DNA from 2 places in the Trinickia sp. NRRL B-1857 genome. Region 1 is predicted to be linked to the other one. Evidence: riboswitches for the same ligand, from Rfam matches in the RefSeq annotation. Region 1 holds a riboswitch; the other holds the start of a gene.
The links. A riboswitch is a leader RNA that binds a small molecule or an ion and turns the genes downstream of it on or off. The one in region 1 is predicted to bind glycine.
Positions count from the first base shown of each region.

Region 2: it holds a riboswitch for glycine, as region 1 does, so the genes downstream of both, gcvT (glycine cleavage system aminomethyltransferase GcvT) here and AB1286_RS23720 (D-amino acid dehydrogenase) in region 1, are expected to answer to the same signal.

Region 1 covers NZ_JBFLUK010000011.1:585,218-588,623, reverse strand. Annotated here, with positions in the region: gene AB1286_RS23725 (hydantoinase B/oxoprolinase family protein) at 1-416, shown strand, start outside; gene AB1286_RS23720 (D-amino acid dehydrogenase) at 428-1,756, opposite strand; glycine riboswitch at 1,853-1,943, opposite strand; gene AB1286_RS23715 (SDR family oxidoreductase) at 2,443-3,180, opposite strand; gene AB1286_RS23710 (AraC family transcriptional regulator) at 3,285-3,406, shown strand, end outside.
Region 2 covers NZ_JBFLUK010000001.1:2,661,861-2,665,266, reverse strand. Annotated here, with positions in the region: gene gcvH (glycine cleavage system protein GcvH) at 1-252, opposite strand, end outside; gene gcvT (glycine cleavage system aminomethyltransferase GcvT) at 329-1,447, opposite strand; glycine riboswitch at 1,538-1,702, opposite strand; glycine riboswitch at 1,723-1,829, opposite strand; gene AB1286_RS11875 (hypothetical protein) at 1,949-2,626, shown strand; gene AB1286_RS11870 (aldose epimerase family protein) at 2,653-3,406, opposite strand, start outside.

The DNA.
Region 1 (3,406 bases):
GCGGCGGATCCGGCGCCGGGCCTACGTTCGACGGATGCAGCGCCGTACAGACGCATATGACGAACTCGCGTCTGACCGATCCCGAAGTGCTCGAGTGGCGCTTTCCGGTGCGGCTCGACGCGTTTAGCGTCCGGCTCGGAAGCGGCGGCGACGGACGTCATCGCGGCGGCGACGGGACCGAAAGGCGCGTGCGCTTTCTCGAACCCATGACGGCCGTCATGCTCGCCAACCGCCGTCTCGTGCCGCCGTTCGGGTTGAACGGCGGCGCACCCGGCGCGATCGGGGTCAATTGGATCGAACGCAAGGACGGCTCGCGCGAACACTTCGGCGCACGGCATCGGATGCAGGTCGGGCAGGACGACGTCGTCGTCATCCAGACGCCGGGCGGTGGCGGCTACGGCCCGGCTCGGGATTAGCCTCGGACCGGTCAAGCGACGCTGTGCGTGCCGACCTGGCTCACTCGCAAACGCGACGACGCCAGGTCGCCCGCCACGAGATCGGCGACGCTTTCCGCCGTGGCGGCGGAGAGCGTCCACCCTAAGTGTCCATGCCCCGTGTTGTAGAACACGGTACGCCGCCGCCCTCTTCCGACTCTCGGCAGCATGCTCGGCAACATGGGCCGCAGCCCGGCCCATGGAACGACGCGCGCGGTCGACACCTCGGGAAAATGCTCCCGCACCCACCGAACGAGCGGCGCGATTCGATCCGCTCGAATGTCGCGGTTCTCGCCGTTCAATTCGGCCGTACCCGCCACGCGAAACCTGTCGCTGCCGAGGCGACTCGTCACGATCTTCGCGCGGTCGTCGAGCAAGCTGACCCACGGCGCCGCCTCCCGGCTCGCCGGGTCATCGAGCGACACAGTGATCGAATAACCCTTAACCGGGTAGACGTTCACATGATCGCCCACGTGCGCCGCCAATGCGCGACTGCCTATACCTGCGCAAACGACGACGCGATCGAATCGATCCACCTCGCTACGGCCATCGGATTGCAGTGCGATCGAGACTTGGCCTTCACCCGTCTCGTCGATCGATTGCACGGCCGCATCGTAGCGAAATCGAACGCCCAGCCGCTCGCAAGCACGCGCCAACCCGCGCGTGAATTTGTGAATATCCCCCGTCGAGTCGGATTCGGTAAAAAAGCCGCCGTAAAAATCGCCGCGCAGCGTCGGTTCGATCGTACGAATCTCGTCGGGCGTGACGGCCCGGCGCGCCAAGCCGCCGTCGCGCAAGATCGCATTGACCTTCGAAGCGGACTCGAATTCGCCGCGCGTCGCATAGAAATGCAATATCCCGCGTTGCTCGAGATCGAATTCGATCGCTTCGCGCTTAGCGATCGAGAACAAGTGCTCACGGGCGGCGATCGCCAGGCGCACCGTCTCGATCGTGTTGTCGCGGTAACCCGGAATCTGGCGCAAGAATTCGCCGATCCAACTGTATTTGTGCCACGTGGGGCGCGGATTCATCAGCAGCGGCGCGTCGCGCTTGAACATCCAGCGCAGGCCTTTGAGCACGGTCGCGCGGCTATTCCAAACCTCGGCATTGCTGGCGGAGAGTTGCCCGCCGTTCGCGAACGACGTTTCCATCGCGGCATAGCGATGACGTTCGAGCACGGTGACGTGGCAGCCGCGCCGGGCGAGCGCATAGGCGGTAGTGACGCCGGTAATACCGGCGCCGATGACGGCAATTTTTGACATGACATGGTCCAGCGTTCGTTGAGCATCGCCGGCCGATTGCAACCGGCGCCGATGCCCCATCTGTCCATGTACCTGAGAGTTTCGCCCCAGGCGCGACTGCACGGCGCGCGGGGCTCCCCTTCGGTGGGCGCCGAGATGGCGCCGCTCTCCAGATGTTCCTGCTGCGCGGTCCTTTTGCCTGAGAGTTTCCGGGGCGGTTGCTCCGTCGGCGTCGTTCTAGGCGAACGATCTCTTCCATGCAGCTTGGTGGAACGCGCTAAGACTAGCCGCGCTCAAGAAAGTCGGCAAGCGTTTTTTAATCCTTCGTACGCAATGCCGGCTCCACAACGGTCTGACGTGTCACCGTGATCGTATCGAGCACCGAGAGGACGTCGTCTGCGTCGAAGACCTCGCCCAGGCTCACGACGCCCCCCTTCGCCGAACTCTTTCCGCCTAGCAAACCACAGCTTCAGTGGATCGGAGAGCGGATCGCTCGCCCAGGTTATCGCGGCTGTCCGCAAATCAACATCGCCGCCGAATACGCCGACGACAAACATCCGGCGCGCAAAGTTGCCGTCGCTCACAAACGTGAGATGCGGCGACGGTGCGCACAGCAGTGGGCGGGCGCTACATGCACATGGGCCCGCTCAATTTCTGCACGAATTGGCGCAGATGCTCATTCCGAAGAAGGGCCGCAGGTAGAGCCGGTTTGCGCCGCGTGCGCGCCGAAGCGCTGCACGCGGCGTTCGGCGTACCGCGTTAGCGCATTATTTCGACAATGCAACCGCGTCCGCGCCGGCCGGGATGCGCAGCGGGGACGACGGATCGTTCGCGGCACGCCATACGGCCTCGGCGACGTCGACAGAGTGCGTAATCTCGGTCGATTGCTCCCAACGCTTGAAAATGTTCTGCGCCAACTCGGCGTACGGTTCGGGGAATCCATCGCGCATCCGCGGCTGGCCGTTTTCGGCGAAGCGCGTATCGGGCGCGCGCCCGGGCAACACCAAATTCACGCGCACGTTGAACTGCTCGAGTTCGAGCGCAAGCGATTCCGTGAACGCATTGACGGCCGCCTTGCTCGCGGTATAGACGGAGAGCAACGGCAGCGATCTTAGCGTTACGCTCGACGTGACGTTGACGACCACCCCCGCCTTGCGCTGCCTGAATTGCGGCAAGACGGCTTGGGTTACTGCAATCGTTCCGAGCGTGTTCGTGTCGAACACTTCGCGCGTGATCGCCATGGCGGTGCCCTCCAGCGCATTGAGCACGCCGATTCCCGCATTGTTCACGAGAACATCGATGGGGCCTGCCGCCTCCACCGCAAGGCGGATACTCTCGGCGTTCGTCACATCGAGCGGCAGAATGCGCAAATGCTCCGAAGGTGGCAACACGTCCTCGCGCGGCGTTCGCATCGTGGCGATCACCCTCCAATCGCGTGCGAGAAAGTAGCGAGCGATTTCAAGGCCGAAACCGGACGAGCAGCCGGTGATGAAAATGGTCTTCATGAATGAGCGACTCCTGTCGATCGTTAGCGGTATGCAGACGATAGGCTCAAGCGGCCGGATTCGCTACAATCAAACGTCCAGGTTTTATTCGCGAGAGTCCACTCATGGTCGATCCGCTCTCCGAGATCGTTGCACTGCTCCAACCCAGTGCGTCGGTCTCGAAAGTCGTGAACTGCGCGGGCCGCTGGCGCGTCCGCCGCTACCGCGCGCCGGAGCCGCTCTATTG
Region 2 (3,406 bases), on a different contig from region 1:
CTCGTCGTTGACGGCAACGATCTCGCCCGTCACGGGGGCGTAGATGTCCGATGCGGCTTTGACCGATTCGACGACGCCGACTGCATCGCCGGCTTTGATTTCCTTGCCGACTTCGGGCAATTCGAGAAAGACGATGTCGCCGAGCGTCGCTTGCGCGTGATCGGTGATCCCCACCGCCACGGTGCCGTCGGCTTCGGCTCTGATCCACTCGTGTTCGTCGGTGTATTTCAGCTCGGCCGGAACGTTGCTCATTTGGGACTCCTAGTGATTGGGTGGATGCGTTGGAATGGGATCGATAAGGTTTTCAGCTTCGCGCGCGGGCCGCCCCTTAGGCGACGAGCACCTTGCCGCCTCGCACGAACGGCAGTTTTACCACGCTTGCGGGCAACGCTTTGTCCCGGATTTGGACTTGCACGACATCGCCCGGACGCACGCCTTTCGGCACGCGCGCAAATGCGATCGATTCTTGCATCGTCGGCGAGAACGTGCCGCTCGTGATTTCGCCGTCGCCGTGCGGCGTCACGACTTTCTGATGCGCGCGCAGCACGCCGCCTGCCTTGCCGTTCTCTTTTTGTAGGATGAGCCCGACGAATTCTTGACGCGCCCCGTCGCGCTCCAGCGCGGCGCGGCCGACGAACGCGCGCGGCGCGCTCAGGTCGACGGTCCAGGCCAGCCCGGCGTCGAGCGGCGAGACCTTTTCGTCCATGTCTTGGCCATACAAATTCATGCCGGCTTCGAGGCGAAGCGTATCGCGCGCGCCGAGCCCGCAGGGCCGCACGCCCGCGCCCGCCAGCGCTTGCCACAGCGCGACGACGTGGGCGGCCGGCACGATGATCTCGAAGCCGTCCTCACCGGTGTAGCCCGTGCGCGCCAGGGTCAGTTCGCCGTAGGGCGCCGCGTCGACGCGCGCGGCGTTGAACGGCTTGAGCGGCTCGGTCGCTTCGCGTACCGACGGCAGCACTTGCCAAACCTTGGCGCGAGCGTTCGGACCCTGAACGGCCACGATCGCCAAATCGCGCCGGGGCGTGATCGACAGGCCGAAGCCGCGCTCGGCGTTCAACGCGTTGAACCAGGCGATATCTTTATCGGCCGTGCCGGCATTGACGACGACGCGGAAAAAATCGTCGGAGAAAAAGTAGACGATCAAATCGTCGATGACGCCGCCGTCTTCGTTGAGCATGCACGAATACAGGGCACGGCCCGGCGTCTGGAGCTTACCGACGTTGTTGGCGATCGCGCATTCGAAGAAGGCACGCGCCTGCGCGCCCGCGACATCGACCGCACACATATGGGACACGTCGAACATGCCCGCGTCGGTACGCACGGCGTGGTGTTCGTCGATCTGCGAGCCGTAATTGACGGGCATGTCCCAGCCGCCGAAATCGACCATGCGCGCATTCAGCGCACGGTGAGCGGCATTCAGGGGAGTCTGTTTCAGTTCGGTCATGGGAGCCTCGGCGCGCATAGGTTTCGCGAAAACAAAAAGGGCCATGCCAGTCGACGCGCGCGGGCTCAAATGCCTGCGACGAATGCGATGCATGCCCCCTCTGTCCTCGGTACCTGAGAGATTGCGCCGGCGGGGACGTATTTCCGTATCCCGCTCGACGCGCGCCCCTTCGGTGGGCGGCTTGCTCAGGCGCGCAAGGGCCGGTCTTTTCCGGTGCGCCGCCACGAACTACCGCCACTCTCCAGAGTGCGAAAACACCTGTGCGAACAGGTCTTTCGACGCGGTCGGTCCTTTTGCCTGAGAGTTTGTGGGTGTGCCCCTTCGGCGGCGTCCCGGCGGGCCTAAAAACCCTACCGCGAGCGCGCTCTCCCGACGCGTGCGCGAAATTTACGCGAGCGTTACAGGGTTGTCAAATGAGGGCCGGTCAACGAAAGCGAGCGATGTGTACGGCAGGCATCGCCAAGACGCGGTAACGTAATGCAACGGAGGAGGAAAAAGCTCATGTCGCCCCTGTCGAACCGCTTCAACCCTATTGACCCGGATATCCGCCTGCTCGCCGCAGGCCGCGTCGTTTTCGCATCGCGCGAGGCGCTCGAGCGCGCGATGCCCTCGTTGATCGAACATGCCCGCACCGTGCCGACCGGAACACTGGCCGATGTCTACCGAGATACGGACGCCAACGCCCTACTTTTCGTCGCCGCTTGGCGCGTCAGTCGCTTCGAGGCGGCCGAGCGCACCGTCGTCGACGCCATTGCCCGCGCCATCGAACCGCTGGCCGCGCAGGCCGTCGCACACTGGGTCGATGTGGCCGTGCCGGCCGGCGGGTGGAGTTCCGGGCGCAGCGGCCCCGGAGAATGCCTCGTCGTGGTGCGGCAATCGCTCGAAAAGCCCAGCGCCATCATCCAAGCGAGTTGGATCGATAGGGTGACGCTCGCCCTGAACGGCGATGCCGAGCCGCCCGACGGTCTCATCTCAGCGAATTTCTTCGCCACGCGCGACGAAGCCCACGTGTTGAACTTCGCCCGTTGGACCGATGCCCAAGCGCACCGCCGCGCCGCCGCGCGCGGTCATCATGGACACGACGGCAATGTCGGCGCCTCGCCGCTTTGGCAGGCCACGCGCGAGCATCCCGGCGTACGCACGGACCATGAAGTCTGCCGGTATGTGTGCGTCTCGTAGCCGCAGTGCCGCCGGGGCATGGCCCGTCAGTCGAGGACGCCGACGCGATACCGCGTCACCTGGCGATACGGTTTTTCGGGTCGCGAGATGACGTCCTCGCGATCGGCCATATTGATTTGGTTCGGAAAACCGCCGGCCTCGAGGCAAAGGCCCGCGTAGCGCGCATAAGTGCGAGCATGACGTCCCGGGACACCCTCGAGGTAATTGCCCGTGTAGAACTGCAAGCCGCGCTGATCGGTCGATACCGTCATTTCGCGCCCGCTTGCGGGATCGTATAGCCGCGCCACCTCGCGCACGGCCCGCTCTCCCAAGCCTTGCGGCTCGCGCAGCACATAGCAATGATCGAAACCGCGCGCGAGCGAAAGCTGCTCATGCGGCCACTCGAGCCGCGCCCCGATCGGCGCCGCCTCGCGAAAGTCGAACGCGTTGCCCGCCACGGCGACTTGCCGGATCGGAATCAACGTGGGGTCGACCTCGAAGAAAGCATCGGCGTCGATCGAGAGCACGTGACCTTTGATGTCGGCTCCCGCTTGCGCCGTCAGGTTGAAGTAGCCGTGACTCGTTAGGTTAAGCGGCGTGGGCGCGTCGGTACGCGCCGAATAATCGATCGTCAATTCGCCGTCGTCGTCGAGCGTGTAGCGCACTTGCGCCTGCACATTGCCGGGGAAGCCCGCGTCGCCCTCTTCCGAATCGAGCGAGAACACGAGCGCGCCGTCGTCCTCGCGCGCCGTCCAAAACGCGCGATGAAAACCCGCCGTTCCGCCGTGCAGCGAATTGCTA